One region of the Streptomyces sp. NPDC006510 genome, then DNA from elsewhere that is predicted to be linked to it. Evidence: riboswitches for the same ligand, from Rfam matches in the RefSeq annotation. Region 1 holds a riboswitch; the other holds the start of a gene.
The links. A riboswitch is a leader RNA that binds a small molecule or an ion and turns the genes downstream of it on or off. The one in region 1 is predicted to bind thiamine pyrophosphate.

Region 1 (5,707 bases):
TCACGGTCCTGGCGCCGGTGCTGGCCGGAACCGCCGCGTTCATATTCCTGCTGGCCGGCTATCTGCTGAGGCTGCTCGACCCACCACCGTCCTTCGCGTCCACCATGGTCTCCGCGGGCTGGTTCTTCGCGGCGGTCACGGCCGCCGCGATCCTGGCCGCCGCCGTCGGGCTGCTCATCACGGCACTGCGCAACGGATCGACGTCGCAGCCCGCCGAGGACGCCGAGGACGAGTTGCCGGAGGATGTGGCACGGGCCAGAGAGGCGTGGCGCCACGCCCTGCTGGAGCGCGGCATCCTGCCGTTCCTGCGGGACGCGCTCGCCGATCCCGCCGCCGGCCCCGCCTCACGCACGCCGGTCCGCTCGGCGAACCGCATCCCGAAGGTCGGCTACAGCCCGCCGGACTTCTCCAGCCCGGACGGCGGCCCGGCGGCGGGCCCCCGCCCGACGTTCACCAGTCCGGACTTCACCAGTCCCGACTTCGGCGGCCCCGAACACGAACCGGACTGACCGGGTCCTACGAGACCCGGGCCGGGCCGGGCCGGGCCGGATTCGGTTCGGGGCGGGTTGGGTTGGGTTGGGTTCGAACGAGTTCGGGGGCGGGCCGCCTCGCCGAGCATGGCTGCCGAGATCACGCGCGCCTCCGCGGCCGGAGCCGTCGTACGTTCCCTGGGTGCCGTGACGATCGCCCCGTCCATCAGCAGCACGAGCCGTCGTGCGAGTGCCTCGGTGTCCTCGTGCCGGCCGCTCTCGGCGAGCAGGCCCGCGACGTACGCCGTGCCCCGCTCCTTGTGTTCGGCGGCGTCCCGGTACGCGGAACTGCCGGTGTCGGTCATCCGGCTCCCCGACGTCCCGTACACCCAGGTGGTCTCGGCTCCGGCCGTACGCCTGATCACCCACGAAACCTGAACTCCGAGCCCTGCAACTTCGAGCGCGGGCCTTCGAGCGCGACGTCGCCCCGGAAGCCGGAGCCCCGGGGCGACGCCGTGTCCCGGGTCAGTCCGCGATCGGCAGATAGACCCGGTTGCCGGCCGCCGCGAACTCCTTGGACTTCTCCGCCATGCCCGCCTCGATCTCCGACTGCGATCCGCCGTGCTCGCGCCGGATGTCCTGGGAGATCTTCATCGAGCAGAACTTCGGACCGCACATCGAGCAGAAGTGCGCCGTCTTCGCCGGCTCGGCCGGCAGCGTCTCGTCGTGGAACTCCCGTGCGGTGTCCGGGTCGAGAGCCAGATTGAACTGGTCCTCCCAGCGGAACTCGAACCGGGCGTCGGAGAGCGCGTCGTCCCAGTCCTGCGCCCCGGGGTGCCCCTTGGCGAGGTCCGCCGCATGCGCCGCGATCTTGTAGGTGATGACGCCGGTCTTCACATCGTCCCGGTTGGGCAGGCCGAGGTGCTCCTTCGGCGTGACGTAACAGAGCATCGCCGTCCCCCACCACGCGATCATCGCCGCGCCGATGCCCGAGGTGATGTGGTCGTACGCCGGGGCGACATCGGTGGTCAGCGGGCCGAGCGTGTAGAACGGTGCCTCCTCGCAGATCTCCTGCTGGAGGTCGATGTTCTCCTTGATCTTGTGCATCGGGACATGGCCCGGGCCCTCGATCATGGTCTGGACGCCGAACCGCTTGGCGACCGTGTTCAGCTCGCCGAGCGTGCGCAGTTCGGCGAACTGCGCCTCGTCGTTGGCGTCGGCGATCGAGCCGGGACGCAGCCCGTCGCCCAGCGAGTACGTCACGTCGTAGCTCGCGAGGATCTCGCAGAGCTCCTCGAAGTGCTCGTACAGGAACGACTCCTTGTGGTGCGCGAGGCACCACGCCGCCATGATCGAGCCGCCGCGGGAGACGATGCCGGTCTTGCGGCGGGCGGTCAGCGGTACGTACGGCAGGCGCACGCCGGCGTGGACCGTCATGTAGTCGACGCCCTGCTCGGCCTGCTCGATGACGGTGTCCTTGTAGATCTCCCAGGTCAGCTCCTCCGCCCGGCCGTCGACCTTTTCGAGGGCCTGGTAGAGCGGAACGGTGCCGATGGGCACGGGGGAGTTGCGCAGAACCCACTCACGGGTGGTGTGAATGTTGCGGCCGGTGGACAGATCCATGACGGTGTCGGCGCCCCAGCGCGTCGCCCACGTCATCTTCTCCACCTCCTCCTCGATGGAGGACGTCACCGCGGAGTTGCCGATGTTGGCATTGACCTTCACCAGGAACCGCTTGCCGATGATCATCGGCTCGATCTCGGGGTGGTTGACATTGGCCGGCAGCACGGCCCGGCCGGCCGCGATCTCCTCGCGCACCACCTCGGGCTCGGCGTTCTCCCGGATCGCCACGTACTCCATCTCCGGGGTGACCTCGCCCCGGCGGGCGTACGCGAGCTGGGTCACCGGCTGCCCGTCCCGGCTGCGGCGCGGCAGTCGCGGGCGGCCGGGGAAGACCGCGTCGAGGTTGCGCAGCCCTTCCCCGAGCTCTCGGCTTCGCTCAAGCAGGGGAGACCCCATTCGCGGCGAGGTGTGCTTGAGCCCGTCGTCCTCGGGGCGGGCGGGGCGGCCCGGGTACTCCTCGGTGTCGCCGCGGGCCACGATCCAGTTCTCCCGCAGCGGTGCGAGCCCGCGGCGGACATCGGTCTCGACGGTGGGATCGGTGTACGGCCCCGACGTGTCGTACAGCGTCACGTCCTTGCCGTTGGTGAGGTGCACCTGACGGACCGGCACCCGGAGGTCCGGGCGCGAGCCCTGGACGTACCCCTTGTGCCAGCCGATGGACTTCCCGGCCTCGTCGCTCTGGTTCGAGGCAGGCGTGCGTGCGTCCGCTGTGGTCATGAGACCTACTCCCTACGCCGGCATTACCCGGTAACAGGTTCGGCGGTCGGCGCAGCCCGTCCCGTACGGATGTACGGATTTCAGCGCCCTCTCAGCCCGGTGCTCCGAGCTCCCGCGTGTGCAAAGGTCCCTCCACGCTAGCGCCCCGTCCGGCGTACTGAACAGAGGGCCCGTCTCTTCTTGCGATGATCGGCCGGTGACGTCCCCCCAGATCGACCTCGAACCGCAGGGCCATCAGCACGGCCACTCGCACAGCCATGGCCCCGCCGCGCCCGTCTCCAGACATCTGCGCAAGGTCATCGCGGCCGTACTGATCCCGTTCGCCACCGCCGTTCTCGTCGGTCTGGTGGCTCTCTGGCCGGGCGGTGCGCCGCCGCACGAGCGGACCGGCGTCGGATTCGACCGGCAGACCCAGCAGGGAAAGGTGGTGAGTATCGACAAGGTGGACTGCAAGGACGTGAACGCGGTTCAGATGCCCGTCGACGGGGCCACCACATCACCGTCGGGAAGCGAACGGGGACTGTGCAAGAGGGCCACGATCGAGGTGGCGACCGGTCACGACAAGGGCCGGACCTTCGTCGAGATCGTCCAGCCCGACGCACCGCGTCAGTTGCGCGACGGTCAGAGCGTGGTCGTGTCGTACGCCCCCGACGCGCCCCGTGATCTGCAGTACTCGGTGACGGATGTGAACCGGAAATTCCCGATGACTCTGCTGGCCGGGATCTTCGCCCTGGCCGTGGTCGCGGTGGGCCGCATGCGCGGGGTGATGGCACTGGTCGCGCTCGCCGTGTCGTTCGCCGTGCTGACCCTGTTCATCCTCCCGGCCATTCTCCAGGGCTCGAATCCGCTGCTCGTCGCGGTGGTCGGGGCCAGCGCGATCATGCTGATCGCGCTCTACATGTGCCACGGCCTGACCGCCCGCACCTCGGTCGCGGTGATCGGCACGCTGATCTCGCTGCTGCTGATCGGGCTGCTCGGATCGCTCTTCATCGGCTGGGCGAGCCTGACCGGCAACACCGACGACAACACCGGCCTCATCCACGGTCTGTACCCGCACATCGACATGAGCGGTCTGCTGCTGGCCGGTGTCATCATCGGTTCGCTCGGAGTCCTCGACGATGTGACCGTGACCCAGACATCGGCGGTCTGGGAACTGCACCAGGCGAACCCGGCGATGGGTGCGCGGGGTCTCTACCGGGCAGGAATCAGGATCGGGCGCGACCACATCGCCTCGGTCGTCAATACGCTGGTGCTCGCCTATGCGGGCGCCGCACTGCCGTTGCTGCTGCTGTTCTCCATCGCGCAGAGCAGTGTGGGGACGGTGGCCAACAGCGAGCTGGTGGCTGAGGAGATCGTACGAACGCTGGTCGGCTCGATCGGACTGGTCGCCTCGGTGCCGGTGACGACGGTGCTCGCTGCGCTGGTCGTCTCCGCGGACCGCACAGGGCTCGGCGCGGAAGCCGGAGCTTCGGCACCCGTACGGGCCGGGAAAGGCCGTCGTCGTAGAGCTAAGCCTTGAACGTCCCCGTCAGGTGAATAATTCACCCATTCGGCAGGTACCGTGTTCGACCGGTGAGCCGGTCGGCGGCGCCGTTCTTCTCAGCCTGCGTTCTGTTCCTCGGCGAGGATCCGGCCCAGGGCCTCTTCCAGGTTGCCCTCGAAGTCACCCAGCGTGCACTCCTGTCCGAGCGGCACAAGCTTGTCGGTCCGGTCGAGAAATGCCACAAGCGGTGCCGTACCGGCCCTGAAGAGAGCCCGGTCCTCACCGACCTGGAGCCGGATATGTACGTCGGACAGCCCCTCGGGCTCAGTGGGACCGATGTGCACATCGCCGTCGCCACTGGGGCTGTTGAGGCCGTCGAGCAGCAGCTCACGGCCGAATGCCCAGGTGACGGGGGCGTCACCGGGCAGATGGAAGGTCATCCGGATCGCATACGGATCGCAGACCTCGTACCGGAGCTCCACCGGGATCCGGAAAGAGAGCTCCTCGGAAACGAGGAAGCTCATCATGACCTCAGCTTGAACCGACTCGCGCATCGTTCAACCCCGCAGTAGATGAATCTGGCCAGGAATGATCCCCCGTGGCCCTATTGACGCCATCGTGGTGCATGCGATAGCAGATCACAAGGAGTGATTTTTCAGATACTGATAGAGAACACGAACGAACGCAAGAGGTTGGCCACTTCGCCACGTAGTTGTTCGACTGCGGGAAGCAACCGGCTTTCCTGCTCCAGGGGTACCGAAATGGCCATCGCGGCGGCCGTGAATCCCGCTGTGATCGGGATGGCCGCGCAGACCGTGCCCAGGGCGTATTCCTGTCGTTCGATGACGGGTTCCATCCGTTCCAGCGACCGCAGTCGCTCAAGGAACGCCGCACGGTCCCTCACCGAGTAGCGGGTCAGCGGACGCACAGGGTGACGGTCCAGGTGGTCCTCGCGGGCCTTCTCGTCGAGCTGGCTCAGCAGACACTGGCCGATCGCGTGGGCATGCCCGGTCTCCCGGAAGGATGCCCACTCGTCGACGGCGGGGTTGGCGGGGGTGTCGGCGACCGCGACGAGTTCGATCTCGCCCTCGCGGTAGACGGCGCAGTACACCGGTGCACCGATGATGTCGCGCCAGCGGCTCAGCGACTCGGCCATTCCGCCGCGCCGATTCTGCAGCGCCCCTTCGCCGACCAGGCGTTCAGCCGCGACCCCGATGCGGAAGACGCCGTTCTCCCGGCGCAGATAGCCCTCATGCGTCAGGGTGCGCAGCAGATGGTAGGCCGTGGGAAGAGGAAGGCCCGCTTCCCTGGCGAGTTGTTTGGCGGGCGCCCCGTCGCGATGGGTCACCACGGCTTCCAGCAGCCTCAGCGCTCGCTGCACCGAACCGATCAGCGTCGGGGCAGCAGTGCTCGA
Region 2 (5,707 bases), on a different contig from region 1:
CGCCTCCGCGTGCGTACACCTGGAGGCGCGCGCCGGTCAGATTGCGCGGGAAGGTGACGTCGGTGTTGGTGGAGCCGCCCTTGCCGACGCTCATCCAGGGGGCGCCGGCGGACCCGGTGTCGCCGAGGGGGACGATCCGGTCGGCCGTTCGCGCGGCCGGGTGGCGCTTGTCGGCCCGGTAGTACGTGATCGTCAGCTTGACCTTGTACACACCGGTGTAGGTGTCGTTGACAACGTTGCCGAGGTCCAGCTGGAGCTTCTGCGGGTCCTTGAGGAGCGGCGCGAATTCGGTGACGTCCTTGGCGACGTGCCAGCTGATGCCGTCCTCGTCGGGCTCGGCGGTGCTGGTGCGGAAGATCTCCGCGCCGCCGACGAACACCCCTGCGAGACGGTCGTACTGACGCCCCTTCACACTGGCCGACCAGTCGAGAACGACCTTGCTCCAGGGGCCCGCGCACTTGTCCGGCGGGGTGAGCGTGGTGGTGTACGGCGGCCCGCCGAGGGTGTTGCCGAAGTCGTGCTCGACGGCCGTCACGGCGCAGTGTTCGGTGTCGGGCCGGGAGACCGGCGGCAGCGCGTCGACCGGGTCCTGGTAGTCGACGGCCGGGTTGGATCCGGGCTTCGGGGCACTGCCCGCGTTCGCCGGGACGGCGAACGCGCCGCCGGCCAGGGCGATCGAGGCCGAGACCACGGAGATCCGGCGCAGGGCGCGGACCCATCTGTGTCGGGGCATGTACTTCCTTCGGAAAACGAGTCGGTGATCCGGAATCAGGGATCCAAAAGATGCACAGTGCACCAATCTCGGTCGCCGCCCAAGGGGTTGCCCGCATACCGGACACCCCCGTGCGCCCTGCGGCACGCTACTGACGGATCGCCGACTTCAGCGGTACGGAGGGATCGGCGGCCCGCGTCGGATCGAGCCGCGCCCCCGCCTCGATGAGCTTGCGCCCCTGCGCCAGATCGCGCGGACGGCCGACGGCGAGAACCGCGACCAGCACGCCGTCGCGCAGCCAGCACACCGACCAGGCGGGGTCCGCCGGATCGCCGCGCCACAGCAGGGTGTCGGCGCTCCCGTGGTGGCCCGCGTACTGCACGAACCGGTCGAACTGCTCGGACCAGAAGTACGGAACGGGGTCGTACGTCATCGGCGCCGGGCCGTCACCGGCGGCTGCCCCGATGATGTTGGCGGCGGCGGTGCGCGGGCCCTGGAGCGCGTTGTCCCAGTGGTGGACGAGCAGGCGCTCGCCGTACCGGGCGGAGGGGAACGAGGCGCAGTCGCCGACCGCGTACACATCGGGCTGCGAGGTGCGCAGCGCCTCGTCGGCGGTCACCGATCCGTCGGGGCCGAGTGCGATGCCGGAGCCGGCCAGCCAGCCGGTGGCGGGCCGGGCGCCGATTCCGACGACGACCGCTCCGGCCGGGAGCGTACGGCCGTCGGCGAGGATCACCCGGCCCGGCTCGACGCGGGCGACCCGGGCCCCGGTGAGGAGTTCGGCGCCGCTCTGCGCGTACCAGGCGGCCATCGGGGCGGCGACCTCCGCGGGCATCGCGCCGGCCAGCGGCCGGTCGGCGGCCTCGACGACGGTGACCGCGCAGCCCGCGGCGCGGGCCGCGGTGGCGAACTCGGCACCGATCCAGCCCGCGCCGACGACCACGACGCCGTGCTGCTCGTCGAGGACCGGCCGCAGTCGTGCCGCGTCGTCGAGGGTACGCAGCAGATGGACGCCGGGCACCCCCTCGACCCCGGGCAGGACGACGGGTTCGGCACCGGTCGCGATCACCAGGACGTCGTAGGGGACAGGGCCCGACGCGGTGTCCAGCTCATGCGCCGCGGGCCGCACACCGGTGACTTCCCGCCCCAGTCGCAGATCGATCTCCAGCGCCTCGAAGTCGATGTCGAAGGCGGAGTCCTCGGCCTTGCCGAGCAGCACCGCCTTGGACAGCGGGGGCCGGTCGTAGGGCTGATGCGGTTCGGCGCCGAGCAGGGTGACGGGGCCGGTGAAGCCCTGCTCCCGCAGGGCCACCGCGGTCTGCACCCCGGCCATGCCCGCGCCGACGATGACGACGCGGCGTCCTGCCCGCCGGTCCGGCTGCTCTGACTGCTGCTGATCGCTCACCCGTACACCTTAAGCACCTGACAGATCGTCAGGAAAGGGCGAGTTCCTCGACGGTGCTCGTCCCACTGCCCTCCTGCGACTCCCACTCCCACCGCTCGTCCAGCCGGACCCGGCCGTCCGCGAGGTCGACGACGGTGGAGACACAGTGGCCGGAAGATGTCGTTCCGTCCTGCTTCAGCTGGACGTACCGGAAGTCGAGGGTGTCGCCGGCCCGGGTGCCGACGAGATGGCCGCGCACCACGTCGCCGCCCGTGTAATCGGCCCAGATCCGGCCGTCTTCCTCGTGGTACGTGAAGCGGGTACGGGTACCGACCTGGCCGGGCGCCTGGTCGGCGACCGGTGCCAGGACGAGTCCGTCGAGCGAACGGGCCACGGTGGCTGCTCCCTTACTGGTCCGGGGGGACGGGGTTTAGGGTGGCCAACGTAAAACACTCGCGGGAGCCCGGACGCACCGGGCTGAGAGGGAGGCTGGGGCGGCCTCCGACCGTACGAACCTGATCCGGGTCATGCCGGCGAAGGGAGGGGCTGGAAGCCCATGCGTTCTTCTCGGAACGGAAACGGATCCGATGTCCTGGTCATCGGGGGCGGGATCATCGGCCTGGTGATCGCCTGGCGGGCCGCGCAGCGCGGACTGCGCACGGCGGTCGCCGATCCCGAACCGGGTGGCGGTGCCGCCCGAGTGGCGGCCGGCATGCTGGCCGCCGTCACCGAACTCCACTACGGCGAACAGCTGCTGCTGGGTCTCAACGTCGCCTCCGCCGCCCGCTATCCGGCCTTCGCCGCCGAGCTGGAGGCGACGAGCGGGCAGGAGACCGGCTTCCGTGCCTGCGGCACCCTGGCCGTCGCGCTGGACGCCGACGACCGCGCCCATCTGCGGGACCTGCACGCCCTGCAGCAGCGGTCCGGCCTGGAGTCGGAGTGGCTCACCGGCCGTGAGTGCCGCCGTCTGGAGCCGATGCTCGCGCCGGGCGTCCGGGGCGGTCTGCGGGTCGACGGCGACCACCAGATCGATCCCCGCCGGCTGGCCGCCGCCCTGCTGACCGCCTGCGAGCGGGCCGGGGTGGTCTTCCACCGCGACTGGGTGGAGCGGCTGAGCGTGGTGGGCGACCGGGCCGCCGGAGCGGTGCTCGCCGGGGGCACGGAGCTCGCGGCCGACCAGGTCGTGCTCGCCGCGGGCAGCCTCAGCGGCCGGCTGCCGGGGCTGCCGGACGAGGTGGTGCCGCCGGTCCGGCCGGTGAAGGGCCAGGTGCTGCGGCTGACCGTGCCCGCCGGGTACGCGCCGTTCCTGAGCCGGACGGTCCGGGCCGTGGTCCGGGGCAGCCATGTCTATCTCGTACCGCGTGAGAACGGCGAACTGGTCATCGGCGCCACCAGCGAGGAAATGGGCTGGGACACCACGGTCACCGCGGGCGGTGTCTACGAGCTGCTGCGGGACGCCCACGAGCTGGTCCCCGGCATCACCGAGCTGCCGCTCACCGAGACCCTGGCCGGCCTGCGCCCGGCCTCCCCCGACAACGCCCCGCTGCTCGGCCCCACCGCCCTGCCCGGCCTCCACCTCGCCACCGGCCACCACCGCAACGGGGTGCTGCTCACCCCCGTCACCGGTGACGTCATGGCGGAGCTCCTCACCACCGGCGAGCTGCCCGAGCAGGCCCGCCCCTTCACCCCGCACCGTTTCCCTTCCGCCGCCGTCTCCGTATGTCAGGAGCAGCCCGCATGACCGAGCCCGCACCCCGCCCCGTGCCGGCGTCCCTCTCCGTGTCCGTGAACGGCGAGGTCCGGGTCCTCGCCGCGGGCACCGCCCTGGACGCCCTGGTCGCCACCCTGACCGCCGCGCACTCCGGCGTCGCGGCCGCCGTCAACGAGACCGTCGTACCGCGCGGCCAGTGGTCCGCCACCGCCCTCCTCGACGGTGACCGCGTCGAGGTCCTGACCGCCGTCCAGGGAGGCTGACCATGTCGGACGATCTCTTCACCCTCGGCGACACCGTCTTCGGCTCCCGGCTGATCATGGGTACCGGCGGCGCCCCCAGCCTCGACGTGCTGGAGCGCTCCCTGACCGCTTCCGGCACCGAGCTGACCACCGTCGCGATGCGCCGCCTCGATCCGACCGTGCGGGGCTCGGTGCTCTCCGTCCTCGAACGGCTCTCCATCCGCGTGCTGCCGAACACGGCGGGCTGCTTCACCGCGGGCGAGGCCGTGCTGACCGCCCGGCTGGCCCGCGAGGCGCTCGGCACCGACTGGATCAAGCTGGAGGTGGTGGCCGACGAGCGGACCCTGCTGCCCGACCCGATCGAGCTGCTGGACGCCGCGGAGATCCTGGTCGACGACGGCTTCACCGTGCTGCCGTACACCAATGACGACCCGGTGCTGGCGCGCAGGCTCCAGGACGTGGGGTGCGCGGCGGTCATGCCGCTCGGCTCCCCCATCGGCTCCGGGCTCGGCATCCGTAATCCGCACAACTTCCGGCTGATCGTCGAGCAGGCCCGGGTGCCGGTGATCCTCGACGCGGGCGCCGGTACCGCCTCCGATGCGGCGCTCGCGATGGAGCTGGGCTGCGCGGCGGTGATGCTGGCTTCCGCCGTGACCCGGGCCCAGGAGCCCGAACTGATGGCCGCGGCGATGCGCCACGCGGTGGAGGGCGGGCGGCTGGCGTACCGGGCCGGCCGGATTCCGCGCCGCCACTTCGCCGAGGCCTCGTCGCCGGTGGAGGGGCGTGCGGTGCTGGACCCGGAGCGCCCGGCCTTCCGAGCCGCCGGTACGGCGTGAAGAACGTGTCCCTGTCACGGCTCGGCTGCAGTACGGCCCCGGGACCGCCCCGGCCCGTGAGCCGTGTCCGTGGCGGCTCGTAGACTCGCCTGCGTGGATACGACCCTCCAGGACCCTCTCGTCGGGCAGCTGCTCGACGGCCGCTACCGCGTCGATGCCCGCATCGCCGTGGGCGGCATGGCCACGGTCTACCGGGCCGTGGACACCCGGCTCGACCGGGTGCTCGCCCTCAAGGTGATGCACCCGGCACTGGCGACCGACGCCTCGTTCGTCGAGCGCTTCATCCGCGAGGCCAAGTCCGTGGCCCGGCTCGCGCACCCCAATGTGGTCGCGGTCTTCGACCAGGGCGCCCAGGGGCAGTACGTCTACCTGGCGATGGAGTACGTCGCGGGCTGCACCCTGCGCGACGTGCTGCGCGATCGCGGCGCCCTGCAGCCGAGGGCCGCCCTGGACATCCTGGAGCCGGTCCTCGCCGCCCTCGGCGCCGCGCACCGGGCGGGCTTCGTGCACCGCGACATGAAGCCGGAGAACGTCCTGATAGGGGACGACGGCCGGGTCAAGGTCGCCGACTTCGGGCTCGTACGGGCGGTGGGCGCCGTCACCAACACCACCGGGTCCGTTCTCGGCACGGTCTCCTATCTCGCCCCCGAGCAGATAGAGGCCGGCACGGCGGACACCCGCACCGATGTGTACGCCTGCGGCGTCGTCCTGTACGAGATGCTGACCGGGGCCAAGCCGCATGCCGGCGACACCCCCGCCCAGGTCATCTACCAGCATCTCAACGAGGCAGTCCCACCGCCGTCGGCCGCCGTCCCGGGGCTC

Region 2: another riboswitch for thiamine pyrophosphate. It lies ahead of thiO (glycine oxidase ThiO); the one in region 1 lies ahead of thiC (phosphomethylpyrimidine synthase ThiC).

The regions. Positions count from the first base shown of each region.
Region 1 covers NZ_JBEXPH010000006.1:46,910-52,616, forward strand. The annotation lists gene ABZY11_RS03685 (hypothetical protein) at 1-509, shown strand, start outside; gene ABZY11_RS03690 (hypothetical protein) at 618-908, shown strand; gene thiC (phosphomethylpyrimidine synthase ThiC) at 996-2,810, opposite strand; TPP riboswitch at 2,803-2,936, opposite strand; gene ABZY11_RS03700 (YibE/F family protein) at 3,007-4,329, shown strand; gene ABZY11_RS03705 (SsgA family sporulation/cell division regulator) at 4,410-4,847, opposite strand; gene ABZY11_RS03710 (helix-turn-helix domain-containing protein) at 4,949-5,707, opposite strand, start outside.
Region 2 covers NZ_JBEXPH010000017.1:12,865-18,571, forward strand. The annotation lists gene ABZY11_RS08235 (peptide-N4-asparagine amidase) at 1-733, opposite strand, end outside; gene ABZY11_RS08240 (FAD-dependent oxidoreductase) at 861-2,045, opposite strand; gene ABZY11_RS08245 (hypothetical protein) at 2,146-2,490, opposite strand; TPP riboswitch at 2,542-2,655, shown strand; gene thiO (glycine oxidase ThiO) at 2,653-3,837, shown strand; gene thiS (sulfur carrier protein ThiS) at 3,834-4,070, shown strand; gene ABZY11_RS08260 (thiazole synthase) at 4,073-4,885, shown strand; gene pknB (Stk1 family PASTA domain-containing Ser/Thr kinase) at 4,979-5,707, shown strand, end outside.